Regions from separate parts of the Roseibium sp. SCP15 genome, predicted to be linked through region 1. Evidence: predicted binding sites of a transcription regulator. Region 1 holds the regulator's gene; the other holds the start of a gene.
The links. The regulator LexA, encoded in region 1, represses DNA repair genes until DNA is damaged. The targets are predictions, from matches to a motif close to TGTTCNNNNTGTGTTCNG.
Positions count from the first base shown of each region.

Region 2: the regulator LexA is predicted to act here: its motif matches at 2,168-2,185, upstream of recA (recombinase RecA).

Region 1 covers NZ_JBDZYI010000001.1:1,374,531-1,391,249, reverse strand. Annotated here, with positions in the region: gene bamA (outer membrane protein assembly factor BamA) at 1-742, shown strand, start outside; gene lpxD (UDP-3-O-(3-hydroxymyristoyl)glucosamine N-acyltransferase) at 822-1,859, shown strand; gene fabZ (3-hydroxyacyl-ACP dehydratase FabZ) at 1,911-2,375, shown strand; gene lpxA (acyl-ACP--UDP-N-acetylglucosamine O-acyltransferase) at 2,382-3,179, shown strand; gene ABLO27_RS06285 (LpxI family protein) at 3,184-4,068, shown strand; gene lpxB (lipid-A-disaccharide synthase) at 4,065-5,279, shown strand; gene ABLO27_RS06275 (methyl-accepting chemotaxis protein) at 5,397-7,823, opposite strand; gene gltA (citrate synthase) at 8,250-9,542, opposite strand; gene gltX (glutamate--tRNA ligase) at 9,773-11,197, opposite strand; partial or broken gene ABLO27_RS06260 (ComEC/Rec2 family competence protein) at 11,191-12,057, shown strand; gene ABLO27_RS06255 (hypothetical protein) at 12,124-12,276, opposite strand; gene ABLO27_RS06250 (ComEC/Rec2 family competence protein) at 12,208-13,713, shown strand; gene lexA (transcriptional repressor LexA) at 13,811-14,521, opposite strand; gene ABLO27_RS06240 (hypothetical protein) at 14,664-15,551, opposite strand; gene ABLO27_RS06235 (acyl-CoA synthetase) at 15,548-16,719, opposite strand, start outside.
Region 2 covers NZ_JBDZYI010000003.1:363,948-368,154, forward strand. Annotated here, with positions in the region: gene alaS (alanine--tRNA ligase) at 1-695, opposite strand, end outside; gene recA (recombinase RecA) at 984-2,051, opposite strand; gene ABLO27_RS15560 (carbohydrate kinase family protein) at 2,370-3,293, shown strand; gene ABLO27_RS15565 (pseudouridine-5'-phosphate glycosidase) at 3,430-4,207, shown strand, end outside.

The sequences.
Region 1 (16,719 bases):
GAACTCCGACCCGGACAACAACTCCACCAACATCAATAACTGTAACACTGCTGATCTGTCGCTAGCTGTGTGTGACTCGCTCGGCACCTACCTGACGTCATTGGTCGGATACGAGCTCCGCTACAACACGCTGGACCGCAACATCGATCCTTCTGATGGCTTCTATGCCTCCTTTGGACAGGAGTTCGCTGGTGTCGGTGGCGACAGCTATTACATCAAGACCGAAGCTGAGGCGCGCGCTTACAAGGAAATTCTTGCTGACTACGGTCTGGTCGGAAGTCTCTCCATCCGCGGTGGTAACATCACAGCAATTGGTGACGAACGTCTGCGCGTTTCCGAGCAGTTCATGCTCGGTGGCAACCTTGTGCGTGGTTTCGAAAACCAGGGTATTGGTCCTCGCGATGGATCAACCGATGATGCGATCGGTGGCCGTTTCTTCTTCGCAGCAACTGCAGAAACCCGGTTTCCGTTCCCGATCCTACCCAAGGAGTTCGGACTTAGCGGTGCGGTCTTCGCAGATGCAGGTTCCTTGTGGGATGCGGACAGCGATCTGGTGAACCTGGTTGAGAACAACGGTGGCCGGATCGACTCCAATGACTTCGCGATCCGTGCCTCGCTCGGTGCAGGGATCCGGTGGAACTCTCCGTTCGGACCACTTCGTGCAGACTTTGCATATCCGATTGCAAAGGAAGACTCTGATAAAACACAGGTCTTCCGGTTGAGTGGTGGTACCCGCTTCTAAACTGCGGTCATATGGGTTAGAAATCGGCCGCCGATCTATTCGGCGGCCGTTTTTGTTGGCTGGCAACAAGGATAAAATCATGTCCGAGCCAAATTTCTTTGGAATTCCCGCACCTGTGGCACTTCGTGACATCGCTGCGTGGGCAGATGCTGAAATTTTTCGAGGTGATGAAAACCTGACAGTCTCTGGCGTCGCTCCTTTGGAGGATGCGGGGCAGGGGACGTTGGTTTTCTTTGACAACACCGCCTACCTCAAAAAACTTGAGGAAACGACGGCAGCAGCATGCCTGGTCGGCAAGCGCCACAAGGACAAGGTACCGGAAGGCGTCGCCGTTCTGGTGTGCGCAGATGCATATCGCTCCTGGGCCAAAGTGTTGGCGAAACTTTATCCGGAGGCGATGGTTCCAAAAGAACCTTCCTCGAATGTGGTTTCCGATCACGCCATCGTCGACGCGACAGCGGTGCTGGAGGAAAATGTTGGTGTTGAACCTGGGGCAGTTATTGGTGCTGAGGCCGAAATCGGTTCCGGCACAGTTATCCGGGCGAACGCTGTTATCGGGCGCGGTGTCAAGATTGGACGAGACTGTGTTGTAAGTTCGAATGCCACGGTTCAGCATTCTGTTCTTGGAAATCGCGTCTATTTGCATCCCGGCGTATGTTGCGGACAGGACGGTTTTGGCTATGCAATGGGACCGCAAGGCCACTTGAAAGTTCCACAGGTCGGCCGCGTGATCATTCAGGATGATGTGGAAGTTGGTGCAAACACGACCATAGATCGCGGTGCCAATCGCGATACGGTCATTGGCGAAGGCACCAAAATCGATAACCAGGTACAGATCGGGCACAATGTGGTTGTGGGCCGTCACTGTGTTCTGGTGTCACAAGTCGGTTTGTCCGGTAGTTGCACATTGGAAGATTTCGTGGCCATTGGTGGGCAAACCGGCGTACGAGGCCATGTGACCATTGGTATGGGAGCACAGGTTGCCGCGGTAAGCGTCGTAAACGACGACTTGCCGGCCGGAGGTCGTTATGGCGGTACACCGGCCAAGCCAGTGAAGCAGTGGTTCCGTGAGGTTGCAGCGCTCAGAAAGCTTGCAGAGCGCGGCGACGGATCGTAAACGAATAATCAAACAAAGAACTTTGCGGGGTAAACCGCCAAGGGGCATTTCATGGAAGACGCAGAAAACAAGACACTTGCCAGCGCAGATATCATGAAAATCATGAAGCTTCTGCCGCATCGCTATCCGTTCCTTCTGATCGACAAGATCATAGAAATGGATGGTGACAACAGTTGTATTGGCATTAAGAACGTCACCATCAACGAACCGCAGTTCACGGGTCATTTTCCAGAACGTCCCGTGTTTCCTGGCGTGCTTCTCATTGAAGCGATGGCTCAGACTGCCGGAGCTCTATGTGTTCATGCACGGGGTGACGATGCGCCGCCACAGCTGGTCTATTTCATGACCATCGACAAGGCCAAGTTCCGCAAGCCGGTTGAGCCGGGCGATCAGGTTCATTTTCACGTCAAGAAAATCAAACAACGTTCCAACATCTGGAAGTTCGATGCAGTTGCCATGGTCGAAGGTACCAAGGTTGCGGAAGCTGAAGTCAGCGCTATGCTGGTAGATGCGTGAGGATATATGACTGAAATTCATCCAACGGCCATAGTCGAAGACGGGGCTGTAATAGGCGAAGGTGTACGCATTGGGCCTTATTCGATCGTGGGTCCCAACGTAAAGCTCGCCGACGGCGTCGTTTTGGAAGCGCATGTGGCTGTTGCCGGACACACGAGTATTGGTCCGGGCACGCAGATTTTTCCGTTTGCAAGCATCGGTCATAAACCGCAGGATCTGAAATTTGCGGGTGAAGTGACGCATCTTGAGATCGGTGCCAACAATCAGATTCGTGAACATGTCACAATGAATCCTGGGACCGAGGGCGGTGGTGGCATCACCAAGGTTGGCGACAACTGCCTTTTCATGATGGGATCTCACGTGGGGCATGACTGCATCGTCGGAAACCACGCTATCTTGGCAAACAACGCTACGCTTGCAGGTCACGTGGAATTGGATGACTTCGTCATTCTCGGAGGCCTTAGCGCAGTACGGCAGTGGTCCAGGATTGGTACCGGTGCGATCGTCGGCGGTATGACCGGTGTGGAGTTTGATGTTATCCCGTTTGGATCTGTGATTGGAGACCGAGCCCGTCTTGCTGGCCTTAACCTTGTTGGTCTGAAACGCAAAGGCTTCCCGAGAGAACAAATTCACGCCCTCCGCGCCGCTTACAGAGCTCTGTTTGAAAGCAGCGACGGAACACTTCGAAGCCGTGCAGAAGCCTTGGCGAAGGGTACTGCGGACCAGCCACTTGTGAAGACCGTTACAGATTTCATCCTTGAAAAGGAAGATCGGCGCTTCTGTACGCCGCGCAGTGAAGACTAAGGTCATGCCTGATTTGGCTCAGACCCAAGGGAGGCGTATCGCATTGATCGCCGGCAACGGTAGTTTGCCTTGTCAGATTGCCGATGCGCTTTCCGGCTCCGGTCGAGATTTTCGGATCATTGCCATCAAGGGTGAAGCTGATGAGCAAACCAGAAACCGGGCGAGTACGGAGCTCGGTTGGGGAGAAATCGGTAGGCTCTACAAGTTTTTGAAAAAGACCGGCTGTCAGGATGTTCTTCTGATTGGTGGTGTGTCGAAGCGACCGGATTTCACGTCAATACTCGGCGACTTTGGCACACTCAAGCGCCTGCCGACCATCATCCGGGCATTGGCCGGCGGCGACGACAGCTTGTTGACCAAAGTCATCCGCCTTTTCGAGGACGAGGGGTACCGCGTTGTGGGAATCAGGGATGTGGCGCCACAACTTCTGGCATCAAGTGGCGTACTGGGAAAGATGCAGCCAAAGACAGACGACTGGCGAGATCTGGAGCTCGCTCTGAAAGCGACCCAGAAACTTGGAGAGCTGGACATCGGTCAGGCCGCGATTGCCGTTGGCGGGCGTGTTGTTGCCCTCGAGGGAGCAGAAGGCACGGACGCCATGATCGAGCGCTGTGCCGATCTTAAGAGAGTTGGCCGCATTCGCTCAAAAGGCCGTGCTGGAGTGCTCGTCAAGGCAGCAAAGCCGGATCAGGATTTGCGTGTTGATTTGCCGACTGTTGGACCCCGGACCATTGAACTTGCGGTCTCGGCAGGATTGGCAGGAATAGCGATTGAGGCGCACGGTGCTCTGATTGCGGAGAAAGAGGAAACGCTTCAGCGTGCCGACAGCGCGGGGCTCTTTGTCGTGGGAGTTGAAAAACCATCTGACGAGGGAGCGGCTGACGGATGACGGACAATGCTCCAACAATCTGTCTTGTTGCCGGTGAAGAATCCGGTGATCAGCTTGGTTCCGAGTTGATGAAGGCGCTCAATGACAGACTGGGACAAGGCGTAAGGTATTGCGGCGTCGGTGGAGAGCGGATGACAACTCTCGGATTGACCAGCTTCTTTGACATCTCCGATGTTTCAGTTATGGGCCTGAGTGCTGTTTTGGCCCGTCTGCCTCTGATCGTGAAACGGGTCTATCAAACCGTAGATGATGTGATTGCAGGCGATCCGGATGTGCTTGTCATCATCGACAGTCCGGACTTCACCCATAGTGTTGCCAAGCGAGTGCGCAAGCGCGCTCCACACATTCCGATTGTCGGTTACGTGTCTCCTTCCGTTTGGGCCTGGCGGCCCGGGCGGGCGAAGAAGATGAGCGTCTATGTTGACGAATTGCTCGCTCTGCTGCCTTTTGAACCTGCCATTCACAAGAAGCTGGGAGGACCGCGTACGCACTATGTAGGACATCCACTCAGCGAACATGTGGAAGACCTGCGTCCAGATCGTGATGAACGGCGGCCGGTGAGTGGTGATGAAAAGGTGCTTCTCGTGTTGCCGGGGAGCCGGCGCAGCGAAATTGATCGTCTGCTGGAAGATTTCGGCGAGACTGTCGCCTTGGTCAAGAACGAGGTGCCGGATATCGAAGTGGTACTTCCTGCGGTGAGCCACCTTGACGCAAAAATTCGGCAAGGTACTCAGAACTGGAAAGTGAAGCCGCGAATTGTGACCGGGCTGGAAGCCAAAAAGGCAGCGTTCCGGAGCGCTCATGCGGCGCTCGCCGCATCTGGCACGGTTTCATTGGAGTTGGCGCTGTCTGGAGTGCCCATGGTCGTCGCTTACAAGGTTGACTGGTTCTTTCGCCGGATCAAGGACCTCAATCGCATTTTCAAATTCTCCAGCGTGGACTCATTTGTTCTACCCAACATCATTCTCGGCAGTAAGGCTATTCCAGAGTTCCTGGACGACGAAGTGAAACCTCAGGTGCTTGCAAGACTTCTCAAGGATTTGTTGCAGGAAGGACCTGATCGGCAGGCACAGTTGGATGAATTTTCACGGCTCGAGTCCGTTATGCGACTGCCGCAGGGTCACAGTCAAAGCAGTGCAGCTGCGGATGTGGTGTTGAGCACGCTTGGCGCGAACGTACAAAAGTCAAATCGTGCGCTTTCGGCGAGTTAAGGGCCAGGGAACACCGCACTCCAATTGGAAAAAATCTGTAATTTGCAAAAATCCCGGAGCTATCACAGCTCCGGGATTGAAGGCTTTCAAACTGTTTCTGCTGGACGCTTGACCTGATCAGGCGTTTGCAACGTTGTCCAGGAACTGACTGACTTCGTTGCTCAGCATGTCCGTCTTTTGGGACAATTCTCCGGAGGCGCCGAGCACAAGGTTTGCGGACTGGCTGGTTTGCGCCACGGCTTGCGACAAGTCAGACATGTTGTTCTTGACTGAACCGGTCCCCTCAGCGGCACGCTGGACATTGACCGAGATCTCGTTTGTTGCAGAGCCCTGCTGCTCGACAGCCGCTGCGATGGTCGAGGTGTATTCGTTGACCTCTTCCATGGTTTCAGTGATTTCCTGAATTGCGGAAACCGCGTCCTTCGTGGCGTCCTGAATCTCGGTAATCTGCGAGCCGATTTCTTCAGTTGCCTTGGAGGTCTGGGTTGCGAGTTCTTTCACTTCGGCTGCCACAACGGCGAAACCCTTGCCGGCTTCACCGGCACGCGCCGCTTCGATAGTGGCATTGAGTGCAAGCAGGTTTGTCTGTTCCGCGATTGCCTGGATCAAGCTGACCACTTCACCAATCTTGGTCGCAGCGGTTGAAAGGCTCATGACCTTTTCGTTGGTTACGCGGGTTCCTTCCGTCGCCCGTTCAACAACCTGCGTTGTCTGGTTGACCTGTCTGGAGATTTCGGCAATCGATGCAGCCAGCTCTTCCGCAGCGCTGGCTACGGTTTGAACATTCTGCGTTGCTTCATCGGTTACGGAGAAGGTGCTGTCCGCCAGGCTTGAGTTCTGTCCGGCAATGTCACTCAGGTCTTGTGCAGTGCCGTCCAGCGTATGGGCGGTTTCACCGACGGAGCTTAGAACTTCGGATGCCTTTTCGCGGAAGCCTGTGATCATCTCCTCGACCCGAGCCTGTCGTTCAGCACGAAGATGTTGCTCCTGCTCGGTCTCAGATTGCAGGCGAATACGCTCGACCGCGTTGTCCTTGAAGACCTGGATTGTTCTGCTCATGTCGCCGATTTCATCACCGCGGTCGACGCCGTCAATGTCGACATCGGTGTTGCCATCGGCCAACTGGGACATGGTTTCGGTGGTGCGACGCAAGGGACGCGTTACCGCAAAGTTGAGTGCGATCGCCATGCCGATGCCTGCAACAACGGCCGCGAGAAGCGCCAGGCTGATAACACTCAGCGCATTTGTGCTGGAAGCTTGCGCGGCTGCGCTTTGGTCGGAGGATATAGTAGAGATCTGTGTCTGGACGGTTTGAGACAGATCCTTCATGTTGGCGATCTGGCCTTCAAGCTGAAACTGGTTTGCAGCCAGCTCGTCGAAAGCGGATCCGAAACTACCAAGCGACGAGACAACTTCCGGAACTTTTTCCAGGATGGCCGGAAAATCTTTAGCACTCTTTTCCAAGCGACCGGCGAGTTTGGCCAGTCCGGACAGCCCTTCAAGAACAGCTTGCTGGTTCGTTTCCGAAGGAGCAACCATGAAATAGAATGCCGCAGCTTTTACGGCCATGGCATCTGCTTCCAGCTGCATCACCGTTCCGGAGACATCATCTGCCGCATAGAAGCGCTGTTTGATTTCGTCAGCCTGCTTGTAGACGTTGTCGATGGCAGCCGTTGCATCGGCACTGATCTTTTTCGAACTCGCGACCAGCCCTTCAAAACCGGCCTTGGCCGAGTCTGTCAGATCAAAAATCTGGATGTAGTCCTTCGTGGTTGACAGCTTTTCCAGTGTCTGTGCTATTTCATCTGTTGTCGCTGCCAGTTTCCTGACCGTTGCAGGGTCAATGCCCTCAATGGTGTTTGCCGCCATGTTTTTGGCAGAAGGCGCAAGGGCTTCGATGCGCTGTCTGATTTCAGCGATCTGTTTGGCGTTGTTGGCTGCCGCGCTGAAAAGGTTCTGAAGTGTCAGGGCCTCTTCCTGGAACTTCGCAGCTGCTTGCCCAACCTTGTTTGCGAGAACCAACGTCTTTCTTGCATTGGTGTCTTCTGCACCGATGCCATCTCTAGCAAGAAAGGCCTTGCCTAGAATGTCTGACGCGACGGTTTCCAGTTCCTGGACAGCGCCTTCAAGTTCGATGCGCTTGTCTGATTGGGCTTGTGTCAGGTCTACGACGTTCTCGAATGCCGAATTGAATTTGGAAACCGCCGAAGCTGCTTCTGCAACGGGAATTTGCGCTTGGGGTTCACCTTTCAATTGATCTTCTAGAACCTTCAGCTCATTCGTGAGGCCGTCGATATCAACGAGAGCGGCTTCTGCGGCTTGCAGATCCTGGGAAGACAAAAAGTCTTCGCGTTTGCTGGCAAGGTTCTGCAGTTGAGCAATGGTAGAGGTTGACTGTTTGGCAACCTCCATTCTTTCCGAGAGTGTCATTACGCTGTAGGCACCGACACCGCCGACAATGCCGGTCAGCGCCACAACCGCAGCGAAGCTGCCTCCGACTTTTACACCAAACTTCAGATCAGATGCGAATTTCAGGAACTTCATATCAACCCCTCGAAAGCCCCAGCGTGTATTACGCAGCTTATTTTCGATCAGGGTAAGCAGTGATTCCTTATTATTTGTAAAAACTTCAAAGAAAAGAAGGTGATGATGCAGAAATCATTTTTTATCTGAACAAATGTGAAAAGAGTAGGAATTTTATTAGAGCGAATAGATAGTTTATTTCTGAGTTTAGGATTGGAATATGGTTTTATTCTTTTGTTGGGAGGTAAAGTGACTGATTAATCTCATTCTGAAAATCGTGAATACGCCTTTGTTCCCTGGAAAGCTACAAGGTGGAAATTTGTTTTCTATACAATTTCAGGTTTCCCTTGGGGCGTGGAACAAAAAATGCCGCCAGAAATCTGGCGGCATTGTCAACAAAATCTCTGAGAAGGTGCCGAATCTTCAGAAAGAATCGGCGAAACCAGTTTAACGGCGCTGGTCGATAGGCACGTAGTCGCGTTGTGTCGCGCCGGTGTAGAGCTGGCGAGGACGACCAATGCGCTGAGACGGATCTTCCACCATTTCTTTCCACTGGGCGATCCAGCCCACCGTGCGTGCAAGCGCAAACAGAACCGTGAACATCGTGGTCGGGAAACCAAGCGCCCGGAGCGTGATACCGGAATAGAAGTCGATGTTCGGGTAGAGCTTCTTCTCAATGAAGTAGTCGTCATTGAGCGCGATTTTTTCCAGCTCCATTGCAACGTCCAGAAGCGGATCGTCTTTGATGCCAAGTTCGCCAAGCACTTCATGCGTCGTTTTCTGCATGATCCGGGCGCGTGGATCGTAGTTCTTGTAGACCCGGTGACCGAAGCCCATAAGACGGAACGGATCGTTCTTGTCCTTTGCGCGTGCCACGAACTCAGGAATACGATCAACGGACCCGATTTCGGACAGCATGTTCAGCGCAGCTTCGTTGGCGCCACCGTGTGCCGGGCCCCATAGGCATGCGATGCCAGCAGCAATACATGCAAATGGGTTTGCTCCGGACGAGCCTGCCAGGCGAACGGTCGAGGTCGACGCGTTTTGCTCGTGGTCAGCGTGCAGGATAAAAATGCGATCCATCGCGCGCGCAAGAACCGGGTTCACCTTGTACTCTTCGCACGGCACCGCAAAGCACATGTGCAGGAAGTTGGCTGCGTAACCCAAGTCATTGCGCGGGTAAACGAACGGTTGGCCAACATGGTACTTGTAAGCCATTGCGGCCATTGTCGGCATTTTTGCGATCATGCGCAGCGAGGCCACCATCCGCTGATGCGGGTCGGTAATGTCCGTGGAGTCGTGATAGAATGCCGACAGAGCCCCAACTGTTCCAACCATGATTGCCATCGGGTGAGCGTCGCGACGGAAGCCGGAATAGAACCGGTTCATCTGCTCATGGATCATGGTGTGGTACGTCACGCGCTGAACGAAGTCGTCCTTTTGCGGCTTTGTCGGCAGTTCCCCGTAAAGCAGCAGATAACAGGACTCGAGGAAGTCGCCGTGGTCGGCAAGCTGCTCAATCGGGTAGCCGCGGTAAAGTAGCGTTCCTTCGTCACCATCGATGTACGTGATTTTGGATTCGCAGGATGCGGTTGAGGTAAAGCCCGGGTCATAGGTGAACATTCCGGAATCGTTGTACAAGGACGAAATGTTCACAACTGACGGTCCGATGGACCCGTCAAGTACGTCGAAGTCGTGGTCGGTGCCACCGACGCTGAGCTTGGCGTTGTTGTCGGCCATACAGATACCCCTTTGCGTTAACCTTGCGCACCAGTCTGTTGACCTGCCCGAATGAGAGGATCTCAACAAAGGCAACAGATGGCACTGGATAAATTTTCGGCTCTTGCCTAGCCCATTTACTGCAGTGCCGCAAGCTGGCCGGTATAACGCTTTGGTCAAAGGCCCGTACGACCGCCGGTCTAGGGCACCCGTTCGCCATCAGGAACAAACGGGTGCATTTATCATTGGTCTCAGGCTTCCTGGTCCTTGATTCTGGCAAGCGATTCTTCGCGACCAAGTGCAACCAGTACATCGTAGATTCCAGGCGAAGTGCCGCGACCCGTGAGAGCGGCGCGCAAGGGCTGAGCAACTTTGCCAAGCTTGAGTTCTTTTTGCTCTGCATAGGCTTTAACGGCTGTTTCCAGCGCTTCCGGAGCCCAATCAGAAGCTTCAGACAGAACGGCGTGCAAATCCTTCAGAATGGATCTCGCGTCGTCTGTGAGGATCTTCTGGGCCTTCTCGTCGGTATCAAGTGGTCTTTGACGCCACAGATAAGATGCGCTTTCCGTCAGTTCGACCAGAGTTTTTGCGCGTTCTTTGAGGCCTGGCAGAGCTGCAAGCGCTGTTTGCTCGTTGCCTGCGTCCGATAGCCACGCCAGAACTTCCGCTCCGTTTTCCACATGGCTCAGATAGACTTTCCAGTGCTTCAACAGCTCCGGATCGTCGGTCGCACGCATGTAGTGGCCGTTCAGGTTTTCCAGCTTCTTGAAATCGAATCTCGCAGCAGATTGACCGACGGCATCCATACCGAACCATTTGATCATGTCCTCAAGGGACATGATTTCCTCGTCGCCATGGCTCCAGCCAAGGCGCGCCAGATAGTTGCGCATGGCTTGTGGCAGGTAGCCCATTTCGCGATAGGCTTCTGCCCCGGTTGCGCCGTGACGCTTTGAAAGTTTTGCACCGTCCGGACCGTGAATAAGAGGGATATGCGCCATCGCCGGCACATCCCAGTCAAGGGCCTGAAATATAAGTGTTTGGCGGGCTGCATTGGTCAGGTGGTCGACGCCGCGGATAATGTGCGTAATGCCCATGTCGTGGTCATCGACCACAACAGCCAGCATGTAGGTTGGTGTGCCATCCGAACGCATCAGCACAAAGTCGTCCAGGTCCTTGTTCGGGATGACGACGCGACCTTGAACCATGTCGTTGACGACTGTTTCACCTTCATTGGGTGCCTTGAGGCGAATAACTGGCGAAACACCTTCGGGAGCTTCAAGCGGGTCGCGATCTCGCCACGTGCCATCGTAACGGGGTGGGCGGCCTTCTGCCCGCGCTTTTTCGCGCATCGCGTCGACTTCTTCAGGTGTGCAATAGCAACGATACGCAGAACCGTTTGCAAGCATCTGCTCAACAGCTTCTTTATGCCGGTCGACACGCGAGAACTGGGAAATCGGTTCGCCTTCCCAATCCAGGCCAAGCCAGGTCAAACCGTCCAAAAGAGCATCTACGGCTTCCTGGGAAGAGCGCGCGCGGTCAGTGTCTTCAATGCGCAGCAACATCTTCCCGTCGTGGTGCTTGGCAAACAGCCAGTTGAAGAGCGCTGTTCGGGCGCCGCCAATGTGCAGGAAGCCTGTCGGGGAAGGGGCGAAACGCGTGACGATTTTTTGTGCCATGGTGCTTTCTGAAAGTCTCTGTCAGAACATTTGCGCTGATTGCGCCTTTAGGTGGCGCCGGTTTAGCACAGGCTTTCTTCAGGCAAAATAGGGCCTTCTGTGTTTCTTCCTTGAAGGCGTGCTACAAGCAGTGGGTGGAGTACGGAACACAAACACCGCCAAAAATTAAAAGCCGCCGCGACGCGGAGGCGGGGAGGCGTACAGGCCCGAAATCACACTCCTCCAATCAGCATTCCCAACGCAGAACTAGTGCCAAAACCGGTATCCACTTCCTGCCTCTATTTTCCAGGAAGACAAGAGGCGCATCACAAGAGGCAGGAAATAGCCGGTTCTGGGAGGAGCAGGGACTTCTATGGGTCGGCTTTGCATTTGCCGCTGGTATCGCATGTTATCTTGCGCTTCCCGGCGAACCCTATTGGCTGTTGCTGGGAGCGCTTTTTACGTTGGCGAGCGGGTTGGTTATCCGTTTCGGGGCTTCCCGGCCGGGCGGAAAACTCATCCTGCTTGCGTTGGCATTCTTGGGGGGCGTGACCATCGGTTCGGTGAGAACTGCTTTTGTCGACGCGCCGAAGCTTGCTGAAGAAATGAACGTGAACCTCACCGGCCACGCGATCGAGAAGAGAAGCAATGCCTCAGGTGTGCGACTCCTATTAAGCGTCTCGAGTGTCGAGGGGCGATCAAGAGAGACGCTCGGCTTTCCGAAATTTGTTCGGCTGCGTGTACCTGCAGATCCTCCCATCAAGGTTGGTGACAGGATTGAGGTGCGGGTCAGATTGTTTCCGCCTGCAGGTCCGGTTGCGCCGGGAGACTATGACTTTTCTTTTCGGGCTTTCTATTCGCAAATAGGTGCAACTGGTTTCAGCTTTGGTGCACCGACGTTGATCCGGGAAGACGAGAAACCTGTGAGCCTGCAATTGCGTTCAGCTTTACAGGGCCTGCGAGGCACTATCGGTGCGAAGATCCAGGCGGCACTGGGAGACACGCCGGAAACAAGTCTTGTCGTTGCCCTTCTGGTCGGTGACCGAAGCGGCATTGCTGAAAAACAGGAGGACGATCTCAGGGCGGCTGGACTTGCGCATATCCTGGCAATTTCCGGGTTGCATATGGCGCTGTTCGCCGGCGGTGCCTATGGACTTGCCTTGCTGATCTTCGCGAGCATTCCGGCGTTGCCACTTCGTTGGGAAACGCAAAAATGGGCTGCATCTGCTGCCCTGTTTGCGGCGCTTGTCTATCTTTTCCTTTCCGGCGCTTCCGTCGCGACGCAGCGTTCCTTCCTCATGATTGGACTCGTCTTCCTAGGCATTCTTGTTGGCAGACGTGGGTTAACGCTGCGAAGCGTCGCGATCGCCGGTCTTTTCTTGTTGTTGCTAGCGCCTGAGCGTCTGTTCTTTCCCGGATTTCAAATGTCCTTTGCCGCTGTCATCTGTCTGATTGCTGTTTACGAGATATGGCGAAACCGCGAACGAACATTCAGTCGGGCACGCCAGATAGATGCCAGCGTGCTGTCTCGCGTACTGCAGCATGTCTTGCGTTGGGGTGCCGGACTTATTGTAACTGCCTGCATTGCCGGTCTTGCGACAGGGCTCATTGGGGCACATCATTTCGGTAGGATCGCGTCCTTTGGTGTTGTCGGCAACTTTTTGGGAATGCCGGTTTTTTCTCTCCTGATCATGCCGTTTGGCGTGTTGGCATTGGTGCTGATGCCACTGGGATTGGCATCGCTTCCGTTGATCGTCATGTCTGCTGGAATATCCTTGTTGCTTAAAATTGCCTCTTTCACTGCTCAACTTGATGCTGATGCCGGAGTGATTGGAAAACTGAGTGCGCCGGTTGCATTGTTGTTTGTCGCGTCTTTGTTCGCTGCATTGCTTCTTGCGGGACGAAAGCGCCTATGGGCAATTGCCCCATTGGCAGCGGGAATGATGTTTCTCGTACAACACAGACCTCCGGATATTCAGATTGCGGCCTCCGGCACAAGGATTGCTGCCAGAGATGAAGAGGGGCTGCTTCGGTGGGCCGGGAGGCGACAGTCATTTGCAACGGACATCTGGTATGCAGGGGAAGGAGTCCCGAAGTCAGCGATTGGATCGCGCAAGATGAAGTCGCCCCAGATTACATGCGACTCAGATGGGTGTGTAATCTCGGCTTATCCGGCAAGTGCAGGTGATGATTCGAATGCGAAGACACAAGTGCCGTTGAAACTTGCGCTTCCAAAATCAGCAGAAGCATTTCGCCTGGATTGCAAATATGCCGACATTATCGTGTCCGACCTAAAGGTTCGCGCAAATTGTCCAGATGTAACCTCGATAGGAGGATCAGTTCGTCAGGAACGCGGCGCCATATCCATATGGCTTTCGAATGGGAAAAAAGATCATCCAGTGCAAAAAGCATCGCCTGAAGCTGGCAGTCAGCCCGGCGCAAAAATAGCAAAACTAAAGTTCGCAGTGCCCGCTAATCCTCGCCCCTGGCATGAACCAGGCACATTTACCCGCGAGCAACTCAGGAAGGTGAAATAGGGTAAATAGCCTCGCAACATCACACTGCCATCAGGTGCAATGAACAGACACTGTTGTAAACCTGCCAAGTACGATACCAGGCAGGTTCAGTCCTTGATCAGTATTGCCGGAACAGGGCAACCAGGCGGCCCTGAACTCGAACGCGGCCAGGACCGAATATCCTGGTTTCATACGCCGGGTTTGCTGCCTCGAGGGCTATGGAAGCACCTTTCTTGCGCAAACGCTTCAAGGTTGCTTCTTCATCATCCACGAGCGCCACGACGATGTCACCGCTATCAGCGCTGTCTGTCCGTCGGATCAGCACAGTATCACCATCCAGAATGCCGGCTTCGATCATGGAGTCGCCTCGCACCTCGAGGGCGTAATGCTCGCCTTTGCCGAGAAGTTCCTGAGGAACGGTGATGGAGTGACTGTGCGTCTGGATCGCTTCGATCGGAACACCGGCTGCGATCCGTCCCATGACCGGAATTTCAGTGCCGACTGTTTCCGCTACCGGAGCTGGAGGCGGTGTCTCCTGCTTGCCCAGCGATCCTTCAATCACTTCAGGAGAGAAGCTGCCGCGCGGACGAGGGGACCCAAGTCCGGGAGCAATCGAGTCGGGCAGGCGGACAACTTCCATTGCGCGTGCGCGGTTCGGCAGGCGCCGGATGAACCCACGTTCCTCCAATGCCGTAATCAGGCGATGAATGCCGGATTTTGATCGAAGGTCCAAGGCGTCCTTCATTTCGTCAAATGACGGTGGAACACCCGTTTCCTTCAGTCTTTCATGAATGAACATGAGCAGTTCATACTGCTTGCGCGTTAGCATATCGGCTTCCCCTGACCGCGAGAATCAAGTGGTACAAATCAAGAACACACTACCTGTTCCTATTGTGTTCTGCAAGGGTAAATGTTCTCTTACTGTTCCCTTGGATGCCGAAGTTGATGAGGCAATAGCTTAGGCTTACGAGTTAGGTCTCAACGCTTTGCGAAGTGAATTGAGCCAGCAGCAGCAGTTCGCAGGTTACCAGCGTCGGTGCGCCTGCCGGCTTGACCGTGCCTTCGTAAATCTGTCCGGTCAGGTCAACGCATCGAACGGGCAGGTTCAGGTTCTGGTTCTGTCCGCGGCCTGCTCCAGGTCTCACAAGAATTTCCGAAATCAGTCCCGGCATTGTCTGGCCGTCGATAAACTGTGCTCCGGCGAAACTTCCAAGTCCGAAGACGTCGTATGTCGTGTCACCAAGGCAATCAGCCAGAGCGGCTATGCTTTCATGCATGTCTTCAAAAGGGGCGAGCGTGGTTATGATTGCATTGTGGTCAAGGTCCGATGGGCTGAGCTGATCCTGCTTGACGCGGAAAAGAGTAAATTCGGTCTCCGGGTCTGGTTCCGCAACGAAGCGCGCTCCTTTTAATCCAAATCCCTTCAGTTGCGCGGAGCGGGCAATGGTCAGCGTTTCGGGCAGGAGATGCCCAAGTCTCGCTTGGCCATTTTCATACCAGTACGCATGAATGTGAGCGAACCAGTTTCCGTCCCGCCATCCAAGAATGGCAACGGCTTCTTCGAGAGCCACACCGCCTGATGAATGGGTGTCGCTGTACCAGGCGGCATGACGGTCGTCGATTGCTCTGTCCGGCATGACGAAGTTGAAAGGCTGCAGGCTCAGTCCTCCAAGATCAAGAACTGCAGATCCAAAGCCTTCGCGCTCCGCCCAGTTGCCAAGAGCCGAAAGCAATGGTTGCCCATTCGCCAATTCAAGAATGACGGGTTCTGCGAGGCACGAAGCGTGAGGTCTGCGATCTTCCGCGACCGGACCGGGGTGCCTGATGTCCGAGAGAGATTCTGGAGCCGGTCGTCTCACAGCAGGTCTTTCTCTTCGAGATGTTCCCGAACAAGTTTCTTCGTGATCTTGCCATAGGCACTGGTCGGCATTTGTTCGATGAAGAGATATCGCGCCGGAAGTTTGTATTTGGCGACCTTTCCGATGAGGAATTCTGAAAGATGAGCATCTTCCGGCGTTGTTCCTGCTTCCGCGACACATACGGCGAGGCCAACTTCACCCCACTGACGGTCCGGAATACCGATGATTGCGACTTCGGAAATGTCCGGATGGGTGAGCAGAACCTCTTCGATTTCCTTCGGATACACGTTCGAGCCGCCAGAAATGTACATGTCGGAGGCTCTGCCCGTGAGGTAGAGATAGCGCTGTTCGTCCATATGGCCGATATCACCGGTTCGAAACCAGCCATTGCGGAATGATTTTGCGTTTGCGCCGTCATCTTCAAGATACCCGGCACAGACCGCAGGACCTATGACGCAGACCTCTCCGGTTTCGTGCGGTCCAAGGATACCGCCGTCGTCGTCCTGGATGCTTATCTCAATACCCGTTCGTTCGGTGCCACAGGTCCCTATACGGGTTTCGTTATCATCAGGCGAATGATCCTGTGTCCGCAGCACTGTGATGTTGCCGGTCACTTCACCCAAACCGTAGTATTGAACCAGAACCTGACCGAGTTTTTCCAGCGCACGCTTTTGATCCTCCCGGTACATCGGGGCTCCCGCATAAATCACATGCCGCAGGCTGGAATGGTTGAAGTGGTCAACGGATGGATCCTCAACAAGCCGTTTCACGATGGTTGGTACAGTGAACAGGTTGCTGACTTTGTGTTGTTCGATCAATTCGAATGCCTTCGCCGGATCAAATCCGCCTTGCGGCATCAAGACATGGGCAGAACCGCTGGAAAGCTGTGCAATCAGTTGTAGTCCGGCGCCATGGGAAAGAGGGGCTATGACAAGGGAGGCGTCCTGCTCTGTCGTACCGGGCAGGAGGTCGGCCATATAGTTCACGGTCACGAAGCCGATCTGGCCGTGGGTGAGAACGACGGCCTTGGGGCGGCCGGTGGAACCCGATGTGAAGAACAGCCAGCATGGATCGTTGTAGTTGACTGCTGTGTTGGCAAATCCTGAATCCTGAAATCTGGATATCAGGTGTTCAATGGATACTCCAAAGGAACTCTCTCCAATGGTGG
Region 2 (4,207 bases), on a different contig from region 1:
CGCTCGATGCCCATGCCGGTGTCGATGGACGGCCGCGGCAGGTTGAGACGTTCATCGGCAGTCTGCTCATACTGCATGAAGACGAGATTCCAGATCTCGATGAAACGGTCGCCGTCTTCTTCTGCAGAGCCTGGAGGGCCACCCCAGATGTGATCGCCATGATCGTAGAAGATTTCAGAACACGGACCGCAAGGACCGGTATCACCCATGGACCAGAAATTGTCCGAGGTCGGAATGCGTATGATCTTGTCTTCGCTCAGTCCGCCGATTTTCTTCCAAAGGTCGAATGCCTGATCATCCTCGGAATAGACGGTCACAAGCAACTTGTCCTTTGGAAGGCCAAATTCCTTGGTGATCAGGTTCCAGGCAAGTTCGATCGCCCGGTCCTTGAAATAGTCGCCAAAGGAAAAGTTCCCGAGCATTTCGAAGAACGTGTGGTGCCGGGCGGTATAGCCGACATTGTCCAGGTCGTTGTGCTTGCCGCCGGCGCGAACGCATTTCTGCGATGTCACCGCGCGAGAGTAGTCGCGCGTTTCCAGTCCGGTGAAGACATTCTTGAACTGGTTCATGCCCGCGTTTGCAAACATCAGCGTTGGATCGTTGCGTGGCACCAGTGGTCCGGACTCAACGACCTCGTGGTCGTTCTTGTCAAAATAGTCCAGAAACGCGGAGCGGATTTCATTTACGCCGGTCATTCGGGTCTCGCATCGGTCCGGGCCCGGAAAACGGGGCCTGTTGAAATTCTGTAAGGGCTTCGGATCGTTCAACGGATCCGTGCCGGAACAGCCTTTTAACTTTGAGCTCAGACCCTGTCCAGCGGTTGCACACCTGCACCGCCGAGGAAACCTGCAGAATTTCTGCAAGATCCGTCACGTATGCTCGCCGGCACCAAAAAGAAAAGCCTTCCCCTGCAAATCAGGGGAAGGCCTTGGAAGGCCGGACATGCGTCCGGAGCTTGTTGGAGGCGGTAAGGTTCGCGACGCTTAGTCCGCGTCCTCTGCCCCGCCTTCCGGATCGATAATTGCTTCTGCAATCAGACCGGCATTCTGACGGATCGCCAATTCGATCTCATCGGCGATTTCCGGATTGTCCTTCAGGAACTGCTTGGAGTTCTCACGCCCCTGACCGAGGCGCTGGCTGTTATAGGAGAACCAGGCACCGGATTTTTCAACAATGTTGCCCTTGACGCCAAGGTCGATCAGTTCACCGGTCTTGGAGACGCCTTCACCATAGACAATATCAAACTCAACCTGACGGAAAGGAGGCGCGAGCTTGTTCTTGACCACCTTGACGCGGGTCTGGTTGCCAACCACTTCGTCCTTGTCCTTGATCGCACCGATACGGCGGATATCGAGGCGAACGGATGCGTAGAACTTCAACGCGTTACCACCTGTCGTGGTTTCAGGAGAGCCGAACATCACACCGATCTTCATGCGGATCTGGTTGATGAAGATCACCATGCAGTTCGACTTGGAAATGGAGGCCGTCAGTTTGCGCAGCGCCTGACTCATCAGACGAGCCTGCATTCCCGGCAGGCTGTCGCCCATCTCGCCTTCAAGTTCGGCTTTCGGCGTCAGAGCGGCGACCGAGTCGATAACGAGCACGTCGATCGCCCCGGACCGGACCAGCGTATCAGCGATCTCGAGCGCCTGTTCACCGGCGTCTGGCTGGGAAATCAGCAAGTTGTCGATATCGACACCCAGCTTGCGTGCATAAATCGGATCGAGGGCGTGCTCAGCATCGACAAAGGCGCAGATGCCCCCACTCTTTTGCGCTTCGGCAACAGTATGAAGTGCGAGCGTGGTCTTACCCGAAGATTCAGGACCGTAGATTTCAACGATCCGGCCTTTTGGCAGGCCGCCAATTCCAAGCGCAATATCCAGACCGAGCGATCCGGTGGAAACGGCTTGCACCTCAACGGCCTGGCCTTGTCCCATCTTCATGATGGAGCCTTTACCGAAGGCGCGTTCAATCTGGCTGAGCGCCGCGTCCAGCGCTTTTGTCTTATCCATCTGGCTGCTTTCTACGAGTCGAAGTGTACTTTGTGACATGCTCACGCTCCTTATTCCACGACGGACGCGTTGTTTCAATGAAAGCGTTTGTACACATTTTGTTCTCATTTGACAAGTCGGCAAAACCGATTGGTATTAAAATGAAAATGCGCTTTTGTTTCCAATATGTTCCGCTTGGGGCGCGACAAGTTGCCGCTACGTCAGCGAAAAAGGAGAACAACTCGTGATTCTACGTACAGACAGAATCATTCAGCTTTCAGCCACACCGGTTGCCGCGAGCTTCACGATCTGCTAGCCCGCCTCTTCACAATTCTTCAGTGCCGGTTTCCGGCCTGACTACGGGAAAGTATTTGAAAAGTGTCTGCCTCTGTCGAAAGCCGCGTTATTTCCATTGGAGCGCTTCACTTCGATACGATTGCGCATGCGTCCTTGCCGATTCGTCCCGAGACGTCCACACCTGCCCGTCACAGTTCCAAACCCGGCGGTGTCGCAACCAACATTGCCCGCGCGCTCGTCAAGCTGGGAATAGAGACCGGCCTGGTTGGCGCTCTTGGTGAGGATGGCCCGGCCCATACTCTGCTCTCTCAGTTGACGGCTGAAGGGATCAAGCTGTCGCATCAGGTCAGGAAGGGTTTTTCAACCGGACAGTACCTGGCATTGCACGATCCCGACGGCGAATTGGCCGCAGCCTGCGTCGACGACAAAATTCTTTCCGAAGCACCTCCTGGCCTGTTCGACAGGATTATTGCGGAATTGAAGTCCAGCCTGCCTCACGGAACGATCTGGTTTCTGGATGCAAATCTGCCCGAGGCCATGCTTCATCGGATCATTGAAACGATCGGCAAAGGCAGGCTTATTGCTAATGCTGTTTCAAACGCCAAGGCCCCCCGACTGAAAGCCGTGCTGGGCAAGCTGGATTGTCTCATGCTCAACCGAGGTGAAGCCATAGCGCTAACGGGACTGGCAGAGGAATCGACCGCCGAAAGGCTCGTCGACGCCTTGCACAACATGGGTTTGAAGAACCTGGTGCTAACGAGCGGAAGCAGTGATGTGCTTCTTTTGGAGAGTGGTTCCCTCACCCGTTTTTCCCCGCCTCCTGTTGACGTTGTCGATGTAACGGGAGCCGGAGATGCGTTGACCGCCGGTACGATTGCCGCACTCGCAAATGGAAAAGCCCTGAAAGAAGCAGTCCCTTACGGATTGTCCGCTGCGGCCATGACGCTGCAGAACACCGGTGCCCTGGCACAAGGTTTGTCCTGGGATGCCATCGAAAATTTTTGACCTAATGGACAAATATGCACCTTGGCGCGTCCGTCCCGGACACCTATAACAACGCGAAATCCAGTCCGGGCATTCAGCTACAGGACAGCCTCAAGAGAAAGGCTCACACGTGAACACATCTGCCAACACTTCCGCGATGAAGGACCTGATCGTTTACAACGACGAAGTCCGCCAGGCGCTCGCTGAAGGCAAACCCGTCGTTGCGCTTGAATCCACCATCATCACGCATGGCATGCCTTTTCCACGCAATGTCGAAACCGCTCGGCAGGTTGAGGCCGACATTCGTGCCGAAGGTGCTGTTCCTGCAACGATTGCGCTGATGGACGGCAAGATCATGGTGGGCCTTTCAGATGCCGACCTTGACCGGCTTGCCCGGGCGGAAGATGTGATGAAGTGCTCCCGCGCAGACCTGACCTTCGCTCTTGCAACCGGAAGCTATGGCGCAACCACGGTTGCGGCCACCATGATGGCTGCAGACCTTGCCGGAATTCAGGTGTTCGCGACGGGCGGTATCGGCGGCGTTCACAAGGGCGCAGAAGAAACGTTCGATGTTTCTGCCGATCTCGACGAACTCGGCCGTACGCCGGTTTGCGTTGTTTCGGCTGGTGCGAAGGCACTTCTCGACATTCCGAAGACACTGGAAGTTCTCGAGACGAAAGGCGTACCGGTTATCGCCTTCGGAACACAGGAACTGCCTGCATTCTGGTCCCGTGAAAGTGGCCTGGCGGCTCCCTACTCTCTGAATTCGGCAGAGGAAATTGGATCTCTTTTGAAGATGCGGCGGAATTTCCCCGGTCACGGCGGCGTTCTGATCGCCAATCCGGTTCCGGAAGCCGATCAGATCCCACGTGACGAAATGACCGGCTATATCGACGCAGCCATTCGCAAAGCGGACGCCGAAGGCATCAAGGGCA